DNA from 3 places in the Pseudolabrys sp. FHR47 genome. Region 1 is predicted to be linked to each of the others. Evidence: predicted binding sites of a transcription regulator. Region 1 holds the regulator's gene; each other region holds the start of a gene.

Evidence for each region. The regulator PhoB, encoded in region 1, activates phosphate uptake and scavenging genes when phosphate is short. The targets are predictions, from matches to a motif close to TGTCATNNANCTGTCAT.
Region 2: the regulator PhoB is predicted to act here: its motif matches at 1,642-1,658, upstream of ppk2 (polyphosphate kinase 2).
Region 3: the regulator PhoB is predicted to act here: its motif matches at 1,329-1,345, upstream of phnF (phosphonate metabolism transcriptional regulator PhnF).

What each region holds. Positions count from the first base shown of each region.
Region 1 is NZ_CP039740.1:924,427-927,698, reverse strand. It holds gene E8Q40_RS04610 (GcrA family cell cycle regulator) at 1-429, shown strand, start outside; gene phoB (phosphate regulon transcriptional regulator PhoB) at 1,184-1,888, opposite strand; gene phoU (phosphate signaling complex protein PhoU) at 1,903-2,619, opposite strand; gene pstB (phosphate ABC transporter ATP-binding protein PstB) at 2,654-3,272, opposite strand, start outside.
Region 2 is NZ_CP039740.1:3,330,301-3,333,572, forward strand. It holds gene mdoH (glucans biosynthesis glucosyltransferase MdoH) at 1-483, shown strand, start outside; gene ppk2 (polyphosphate kinase 2) at 652-1,584, opposite strand; gene E8Q40_RS16280 (M20/M25/M40 family metallo-hydrolase) at 1,706-3,091, opposite strand.
Region 3 is NZ_CP039740.1:4,372,909-4,376,180, reverse strand. It holds gene E8Q40_RS21170 (carbon-phosphorus lyase complex subunit PhnI) at 1-144, opposite strand, end outside; gene phnH (phosphonate C-P lyase system protein PhnH) at 148-741, opposite strand; gene phnG (phosphonate C-P lyase system protein PhnG) at 743-1,225, opposite strand; gene phnF (phosphonate metabolism transcriptional regulator PhnF) at 1,354-2,121, shown strand; gene E8Q40_RS21150 (DapH/DapD/GlmU-related protein) at 2,172-2,813, shown strand; gene E8Q40_RS21145 (alpha-D-ribose 1-methylphosphonate 5-triphosphate diphosphatase) at 2,822-3,272, shown strand, end outside.

The DNA.
Region 1 (3,272 bases):
GCCAGCCAGATTGCCGCCGAGCTTGGCGGCATCACAAGAAACGCCGTGATCGGCAAGGTTCACCGCCTCGGCCTGTCCGGGCGGGCCAAGAGCCCGTCCTCGAGCACGCCGCGCCCGCGCAAGGCTCGCTCGTCCGGCCACATGATCCGGGTGCAACGGCCGCAGGTGCGCGGCAATACCGCGCTGGCCTACGACTACGAGGTCGAGCCCGAGCCCGAGCTTCTGGAAATCCCGCTCGAGCAGCGCAAGACCCTGCTGCAGCTCAACGAGAAGACCTGCCGCTGGCCCGTGGGCGATCCGTCAGGTCCGGATTTCTTCTTCTGCGGCGGTGAAGCCGCCGAAGACCAGCCTTATTGCAGCTTCCACTGCCGCGTCGCCTTCCAGCCGGCCAATGATCGCCGCCGCCACAAGCCGGCATTCAGAGGCTGACTGCAAAGACGATACTGGATTGATGAAAGCCGGAGCGACGCTCCGGCTTTTTTTGCTTATCCCTTCCCCGCCTTCGGGGAGGGATCAGAAAGCGCGTGTGACGTGCCGCGCCTTTCCGATTCAATTTTCAAACAGCAGACGTGCCTGATCGCCCCTGTTCTTTGAAGGCCCGGGGCGGCCTGCCTTCCCCTTCGGCCCTCCGGCCAAGCCGGAGGGATGGAGCGCCGCGAGACGCTCTTTGATTTCGCACCTTGCGGTGCGCGGTTCTCCATAACGCGGAGAACCTGCGCCCCGCGGCGCTCCATCGCGGTGTCTTACGGCACACGGGCCGCGCTTCTGGCGGCTGATCTGCCTTTCAGCAGGTAGCGCTCACCATCAGCAAGCTCCTTGCGGCCGGTCTTATTGCCGGCGGGCGGAGCCCCGTCGCCGCCCGAGCGCCTGGCGTGCGTTTCGCCAGACCCGCGGGCACCGCGCCCTGCTCCCACTGAAACGACGCCTCATGACAGCGCCCCCGGCCGGAACAGGACAGGAGTGCTTATAGTCCTTCTAGGAATAATAGTCAAGGACTATTTTCTAGCAAGCCCGGAGCCCGGAACGACAAATCCCGTCGTCCTCCGCGCAAGCGGAGGACCCAGCGCTTTTCAAGGCTGACCAAGAGCTAGATCGCCCGCCTGCGCGGGCGATGACGCCGAGGAAGCCGTTTCGCCGAGCCCCGGAATGACCGAGCGGGAAGCGCCCTGGACTATTGGAGCGACTAACTCGCCACTCGTCCGAACCGATCGTCGAGCGCGTAGCCGGCGCCGCGCACGGTACGGATCGGGTCGGCCTGCTGGCCGCGGTTGATAGCCTTGCGCAAGCGGCCGACATGAACGTCGACGGTGCGCTCGTCGATATAGATGTCCGAACCCCAGACGCCATCGAGCAACTGCTCGCGCGAGAACACGCGGCCGGGACGCTCCATCAGGAACTCCAGCAGGCGGTATTCGGTGGGGCCGAGATCGATCGGCTTGCCGCTGCGCGATACCCGCTTCTTCTCGCGGTCGAGTTCGATATCGCCGATATTAAGCACGGTGGCGACGCGGTCGGGATGAGCGCGGCGGAGCAGCGCGCGCACGCGGGCGAGCAATTCCGGCACCGAGAACGGCTTGACGATGTAATCGTCGGCGCCGGTGGCGAGGCCGCGGATTTTCTCGCTCTCCTCGCCGCGCGCGGTCAGCATGATGATCGGCAGGTTCTGCGTCTCCGGCCGCGCCCGCAGCCGGCGGCATAGTTCGATGCCGGACAGGCCGGGCAGCATCCAGTCCAGCACCACGAGGTCCGGCACGCGCTCTTTCAGCTTGGTGTCGGCGTCGTCGCCGCGGGCCGCGGTCTCGACCTCGTAGCCTTCCTTCTCGAGATTGTAGACGAGGAGCATCGTGAGAGGCTCTTCATCTTCGACGATCAGGATTCGCGCGCTCATAAGTCAGTAGCTCGTCAAGCGGGAGTGCCGGCCAGGGCCGAAATCTCGGTGTCGCCTTTGGGCCGGCGCTCGGTGATCGGGGTGCCTTCGATGATGAAGTGCACGGTTTCGGCGATATTGGTGGCGTGGTCGCCCATGCGCTCGATGTTCTTGGCACAGAACATCAGATGGATGCAGAAGGTGATGTTGCGCGGGTCTTCCATCATGTAGGTCAGCAGTTCGCGGAACACCGAAGTGCAGACCGCGTCGATTTCCTCGTCGCCGCGCCACACCGCCATCGCCTTGCTATCGTCGCGGCGAGCGTAAGCATCGAGCACCGCCTTGAGCTGCTCAAGCACGAGGTCGGTCATGTGCTCGACGCCGCGGATCAGCTTCGGCGGCGGGAATTCGGCGTTGAGGGCGATAACGCGCTTGGCGATGTTCTTGGCGAGATCGCCGACGCGCTCGAGATCGTTGGCGAGCCGCAGCGCGCCGACGATTTCGCGCAGGTCCACAGCCATCGGCTGGCGGCGCGCGATGGTGAGCACCGACTTTTCCTCGATCTCACGCTGCAGGACGTCGATGGCGTTATCGGACGCGGTCACGCGCTGCGCCATGTTGGTATCGCGCTTGGCCAGCGCATCGACCGCGTCGGCGACCTGCTTCTCGGCCAGGCCGCCCATCTCGGCGACCATCCGGGACAACTCCTGGAGGTCGATGTCGAAGGCCTTGGCGGTGTGCTGCTCGTTCATGATCCTGATCCTTCATTCCCTTCCGGGCGCCGGCCTAGCCGAAGCGGCCGGTGATGTAGTCCTGGGTGCGGCGGTCGTTCGGCGCGGTAAAGATCTTGGTGGTCTCACCGTATTCCACGAGCTCGCCGAGATACATGAAGGCGGTGAAGTCGGAGACGCGCGCCGCCTGCTGCATGTTATGGGTGACGATGGCGATGGTGTAGTCTTCCTTGAGTTCGTCGATCAGCTCTTCGATCTTGGCGGTCGAGATCGGATCGAGCGCCGAGCACGGCTCGTCGAACAGGATGACTTCCGGCCGCACCGCCACGGTGCGAGCGATGCACAGGCGCTGCTGCTGGCCGCCCGAGAGCGACTGGCCGTTGGCGCCGAGCTTGTCCTTGACCTCGCCCCACAGCGCGGCGCGCTCCAGCGCGTGCTGCACGCGGCCGTCGAGTTCCGACTTCGGCAGCTTCTCGTAAAGACGGATGCCGAAGGCGATGTTCTCGTAGATCGTCATTGGGAACGGCGTCGGCTTCTGGAACACCATGCCGACCTTGGCGCGCAGCATGTTCAGGTCCTGCGACGGCGACAGGATGTTCTCGTTGTCGAGCTGAACCGTGCCGGTGGCGCGCTGGTTCGGGTAGAGATCGTACATCCGGTTGAGGATGCGAAGC
Region 2 (3,272 bases), 2.1 Mb from region 1:
CGCCGCTATGGCCCGCTGACTCTCGTCGGCCTCCTGCTCGCCGTCGCGGCTTATGCGGTGTCGTTCTCGCTGTTCCTCTGGATGACGCCGGTCACCGTCGGCCTGTCGCTCGCCATGCCGCTCGCGGCTCTCACGGCGCGCAAGGGCCTCAGCGTCGTGATGGTCGCGCCGGAGGAACGCACGCCGCCCGCGGTGCTGGTGCGCGCCAATACGCTGGCAAGCGAGCTCGGCAGCGCCGACACACCGCTCGACGAAGTTTTGCGCCAGCACGCCGACGTCGTCGAAGCCCACCTGACCCAATTGCCGCCACAGCCGCCGCACCGGCCGGGCGATGTCGACCGCGACCTCGTCATCGCCAAGGCGAGACTCGCCGAGTTCGACAGCCTCGATCAGGCGATGACCCTGCTCACGCCGCGTGAGAAGCGCTCGATCCTGTCTGACCCCGACGCTTTCCGCGCTTTGATGGCGCTGGCGCGGAGGTAGACACGTCACATGCCGTCATGCCCCGCGAAAGCGGGGCATCCAGTAATCTCGAGCTGCTCGTGTTTACTGGATCGCCCGCTCATAGGCGTTCTAAAAAGAACGCCGTTCTTTGAACGGCTATGCGCGGGCGATGACAATTTCGGCGACGCGCACCGCTCACGCAACGTGTCAGTACTTCTCCGGCACGTACAGTTCCGGTGGCAAGGTCTTGCGTTCATAGTTGGGATCGAAGACGCGATCCGGCAGAGCAATATCCTTGTGCGGCACCGGCTCGCAGGGAATGAGCGACAACAGATGGTCAATGCAGTTGAGCCGCGCCCGCTTCTTGTCATTTCCCTCGACGATGTACCACGGCGCTTCGGGAATATTGGTGCGAGCGAACATCTCTTCCTTCGCCTTGGTGTACTGCTCCCACCGCACGCGCGATTGCAGGTCCATCGGCGACAGCTTCCACTGCTTGAGCGGATCGTGGATACGCATGAGAAAGCGCATCTGCTGCTCTTCGTCGGTGATCGAAAACCAGTATTTGACCAGCGTGATGCCGGAGCGCCCCAGCATGCGTTCGAATTCCGGCACGTCCTGGAAGAACTGCTCGACCTGATCGGGCTCGGCAAAGCCCATCACGCGCTCGACGCCGGCACGGTTGTACCAGGAACGATCGAACAGCACGATCTCGCCGGCGGCCGGCAGATGCGGCACGTAACGCTGGAAGTACCACTGCGTCTTTTCGCGATCGGTCGGCGCCGGCAGCGCGACGGTGCGGCAGACGCGCGGATTGAGCCTCTGGGTAATGCGCTTGATGACACCGCCCTTGCCGGCGGAGTCGCGCCCCTCGAACACGACGACAATTTTCTTGCCGCGAGCAACCACCCAATCCTGCAGCTTGATCAGCTCGCCCTGCAGCCGCAGCAGATTTTGGAAATAGTAGCGGCGATCGATCCCGGCCGGATGCGTGCCCTTGTAGATCTTGCGCAATTCCTCGGTCAGCGCCGGCTCGGACAGTTCAAGCTCGAAATCCTCGTCGAGCGTGTCGGCAAGCTCCGCCTCGAGCCAGTCCTGGCTCGCGCTGCCGTTGCCTTTCAGGTCGTCTTTGTCGTTCATGGCCTTGTCATCATACGTTCGCGGTTTTCCCCAAGCAGCCAACAATGCCGCCGGGTCGCTACGGTTTCATGACAGCCCGAGACTGCCGACGCGGCAGATGATCCCACCCTGGCGGAGTTCGTCAGCCCTGCGCCAGCGCGTCGATAATCCGCGCCCAGGAGCGGATGCCCTTGTGGAAACACCTGAGGTCGAATTTCTCGTTCGGCGAGTGCACCCGGTCGTCGTCCAGGGCAAAGCCGACCATCAGCGCGTCCATGCCGAGCACATTCTTGAAGTCCGACACGATCGGGATCGAGCCGCCGGCGCCGACGGTGACCGCTTTCTTGCCCCACTCCTCACCGAGAACTTCGCGTGCCCGGACCAGTGCCGGATTGTCGAACGACAGCTGCAGCGCGCCATTGGCGCCGAAATTGCCGAACTCCACCTTGCAGTCGTCCGGTAGCCGGTCGCGAACAAACTGGCGGAAGGCTTCCTTGATCTTCTCGGGATTCTGCCGGCCGACGAGCCGGAATGACACCTTGGCCGATGCCTCGCCCGGAATGACAGTCTTGGCGCCCTCGCCGGTATAGCCGCCGATGATGCCGTTGATCTCGGCGGTCGGCCGCGTCGTGATCTGCTCGATCAACAGGCGGCCCTTCTCGCCAGCCGAATGCTTCAGACCGATCGGCCCGAGAAAGGTCTCCTCGGTGAGGCCGAGCGCGGCGAGATCGGCCTTGATGTCGGCCGGCAGGTCGTCGACGCCGTCATAGAAGCCGGGGATCGTAACGCGGTTGTCGTCATCCCACATGGCGCCGAGGATCTTGGCGAGCAGGCGGATCGGATTCTGCGCCGCTCCGCCGAACTGCCCCGAATGCAGGTCGCGGTCAGCACAGGTGATCCTGACGTCTTCATAGACGAGGCCGCGTAGCGAGGTGGTAACAGCCGGCGTGTTCTGGTCCCACATCGCCGTATCGCAGACCAGCGCGAGATCGGCCTTGAGTTCGGCGGCGTTGTCGCGGACGAAATCCGGCAAACTCTTCGAGCCGCACTCCTCCTCACCCTCGATCATGGTGGTAACATTGAGCGGCAGCTTGCCGGTCACCGCCTTGTAGGCACGACAGGCCTCGATAAAGGTCATGAACTGGCCCTTGTCGTCGCAGGCGCCGCGCGCGACGATGATCTTGCGGCCGTCCGCCATCGTCTCGATGCGCGGCTCGAAGGGCGGCGTCTTCCAGAGGTTGAGAGGATCGACCGGCTGGACGTCATAGTGCCCGTAGAACAGGACATGCGGCGCTTTTGCGCCGTTCGATTTGCCAACAACCACCGGATGGCCTGCCGTCGGCCGCACGCTGGCGTCGAAGCCGATGGTTTTGAGGTCGGCGGCCACGTATTCCGCGGCCGCCCTGCACTGCTCCGCGAAGGCCGGATCGGTCGACACCGACGCGATCCGCAGCAGCGCGAACAAGCGCTCCACGCTGTGGTCGATATCGCGGTCGATATGGGCCAGAACGGCCTCAAGCGTGCTCATCAATCGGTCCTTTCACATCGTCGTCGCGGCGGAACACCCAACCCTGCACAAAAAACGGGCCTTCGACTTCATTGCCGTTCGTTTGCGATGCGACATTCAGATACTCTTAAGCGATATCGGTCAAGACGGCGCCCCGCGCCGAATGGCGTCGCACAAAATCGCCATATCGGTTATGTACGCC
Region 3 (3,272 bases), 1.1 Mb from region 1:
CACGCGATCGACCGCGAGCGCAAGCTGGTTATTGATCTGGTCGAGCGAGATTTCCGGCACATCGCGGTCGCCACGCCGTGCGTCGGCAAGCAGCTTGTGAGCGTTGTCGATGGCGCGTTCGCCGCCTTTGACTGCGACATACATGGCTCAGCGCTCCTCCACCGTGACCGAACGCGGCAGCGCCGCGATATCGTTGCCGGCCACCAGCACCAGATCGACGCCGCGCGGGAACAGCGCGCGATTCTCCTTCATGCGGGCGGCGAAATCGGCAGGCAGGGGAGACGCCGCGAACTCGCGCGTCGTCTTGACGCCGGGGCCCTTGAGCGTGATCGCGTCACCGGTAAAGCCGTCGATCTGCACGATCACCGTCGTGGAGCGGTCGGGATATTCCGGCGTGCCTTGCGCGAAGCGGGCGAAGTCCGGCAGAGCGCAGGCATCGGCGATCAGCGCGAAGGCAGCCTCACCCGGCTCGCGCGTGATCGGCGCGCCGGTGTGAAACCTGATCCAGTCGGCGACCTTCTTCTCGGCGGCAAAGGCAGCATCGAGCCACAGCGGCGTCTCGTAATCGGCGAGACTCTTGATCAGCGCCGCGGTCGCGGGCGCAAAGGGCGTCGGGGCTTCGACGCCCTTGAGCGTGCGGATGCTGCCGGGCCGGGCCATGCAATCCATCAGGGCGCGGAATGACGCCTGACTTTCGTAGGCGGGATCGAACTCGGGCGTGTTGGCGGTGATGTCCAGCATGTCAGTCTTCCCCGCGCACCAGCGTGAAAAAATCGACCCTTGTGGCTGCGGTGCGGGCGCGCTCGAGATTCGTCTTCTCTTGCTGCCGCTGACGCAGCGGCGCGAGCACCTGTGTTTCGACCGCGTCGCGTTTGTCGTCGACCTGCCAGAGCGCGTCGCACAGCGCGACCAGCCGCGCCTTTTCGCGGTCGCGGCCGAGCACATAGCCGAAGCCGGTCTCGCCGGAGGAAAGCTGCACCGCCGCTCGGGTCACAGTCGCCTCGCCGGCATTGAACGGCGCCCCGCGCGAACCAATGCGGCCGCGCAACATGACGAGGCCGACTTCGGGTGCACGAGGTTCCGAGTAGGCGAGCCCGTCATCCAGCTGACGCAGACGGTCGGCAATCTCTTTCGAATCGGCGCGCGCCAGAACGGCCAGGGCCTTCCGCCGTTTGGCCAGTTCGGCCAAGGCGTTGGCGGAATTTCGATCGGTGTCGGGCGTCATTGGCGCATGCCTCGGGCGGGCCCATTGCGAAGTTGTCTACTTGACTAGACAAGTGTCATTTATAACTTGTCTAGCCGACTAGACAAGTTATTAATGCGCAGCCGTGACGCCGTGATGACAGGGCCGCCATGCTGACACGCACTCCCCGGGGGATTTCCAGAGGATCGTCGGACCGCGACGATCTGCTGGCGCGCGGCGTCATGCTGTGGCGCTGCATCGCTGACGACTTCGAGCAGGCGATCCTGGTCGGCAAGCACGACAACGGCTCAAAGCTGCCGACCGAGAGCGAGATCGCCGGGCGCTACGGCGTCAACCGCCACACCGTGCGCCGCGCCATGGCGGAACTGGCAGCGCGCGGGCTGGTGCGCACCGAGCGCGGCAGCGGCACTTTCGTCAAAACCGACAAGCTGAATTATCCGATCAGCCAGCGCATGAAGTTTTCTGAGATCGTGGCCGCCGCCGGCCACGAGGCGGAAGGCCGCCTGCAGGGCCATCGTCATGAAGCGGCAAGCGGGGACGTCGCGCGCGATCTCGGCATCAAGCCGGGCGACGAAGTGGTGCGTCTGGAGATTTTGCGCGCCGCCGACCGCGTGCCGATCTCGGTCTCGACCTCATGGTTGCCGGCCGACCGCTTTGGCGACGCCGCCAAGGTGTTCCGCCGCGCCCGCTCGATCACGCGCACGCTCGAACACTTCGGCGTCAAGAGCTATCGCCGCAAATGGACGCGCATCAGCGCCGGTTTCACCGACGCGGTCGATGCTGGTCGCCTGCGTTTGTCGGTGCATCGGCCGATTCTCATCGCCGAGGGTCTCAATGTGAGCGACGACGATGCGCCGATCATGCTGTCGCGTGCGCGTTTCTCCGCCGACCGCGTGGCACTGATTGTGGAAAGTTGAGCAAGCGGCGTGTGTCATGCGACTGTCGTTAATCGGGCGTCTTTAACACCATGGCCAACAAGCTCTCCACCACACCGGTCGTCGATCCGAGCGCCGAACTCACGCGCACGACGCTCGGCGCCTACACGGAAGTCGGCGAGCGCACCAAGCTTCTCGAAGTTGAACTCGGCGATTACTCTTATGTCGTCAACGACAGCGACATCGCCTATGCAACCATCGGCAAGTTCACCTCAATCGCGGCGATGACCCGAATCAATCCGGGCAATCACCCGATGCACCGCGCAACGCAATCGCATTTCACCTATCGCGCCAGCGCCTATTTCGATGGAGCTTCCGACGAGGCGGAGTTCTTCGCGTGGCGGCGTTCGTTTCACGTGACGATCGGACATGACGTCTGGATTGGTCACGGCGCCATCGTGCTGCCCGGCCGCTCGATCGGTACCGGAGCCGTGGTCGGTGCCGGCGCGGTCGTCACCAAGGATGTTCCGCCTTACATGATCGCCGTCGGCAATCCGGCGCGTGTGCTGCGTCCGCGCTTTCCGGCGGCAATCGCCGAGCGCATGATGGCGCTTGCCTGGTGGGACTGGCCGCACGAGCGGCTCGGTCAGGCGCTCGCCGATTTCCGCGCGCTCAGCGCCGAACAGTTTCTCGACAAATACGAAGGCGCGCCGGCGCTGCAGGCCGCGGGTTAAGGACAGTGATGCGTATTCAGGGCGGGCAGGTTCTGGCGGGCGGCGGCTTCGTCGAGGCCGATGTTGAGATCGAGGGCGGCGCCATTGCGTCGGTCGGCGCGAGCGGCGGTAACGGCCGCAGCTTCGATGCGCGCGGGCTCTATGTGCTGCCGGGCATTGTCGATATCCACGGCGACGCCTTCGAGCGCCAGTTGATGCCGCGGCCCGGTGTCGGTTTCCCAATCGATATTGCCTTGCAGGACAGCGACCGCCAGGCGGTCGCCAACGGCATTACAACGATGTTTCACGGGCTCACCTGGTCGTGGGAGCCGGGGCTGCGCGGTGCCGAGAATGCGCGTGCCGTGCTCGGGGCCATCGAGACGCTGCGGCCGTCGCTCGGCGCCGACACGCATTGTCACCTGCGCTACGAAACCTTCAATCTCGATGCCGAGAGCGAAGTGACCGACTGGCTCGGCGCGC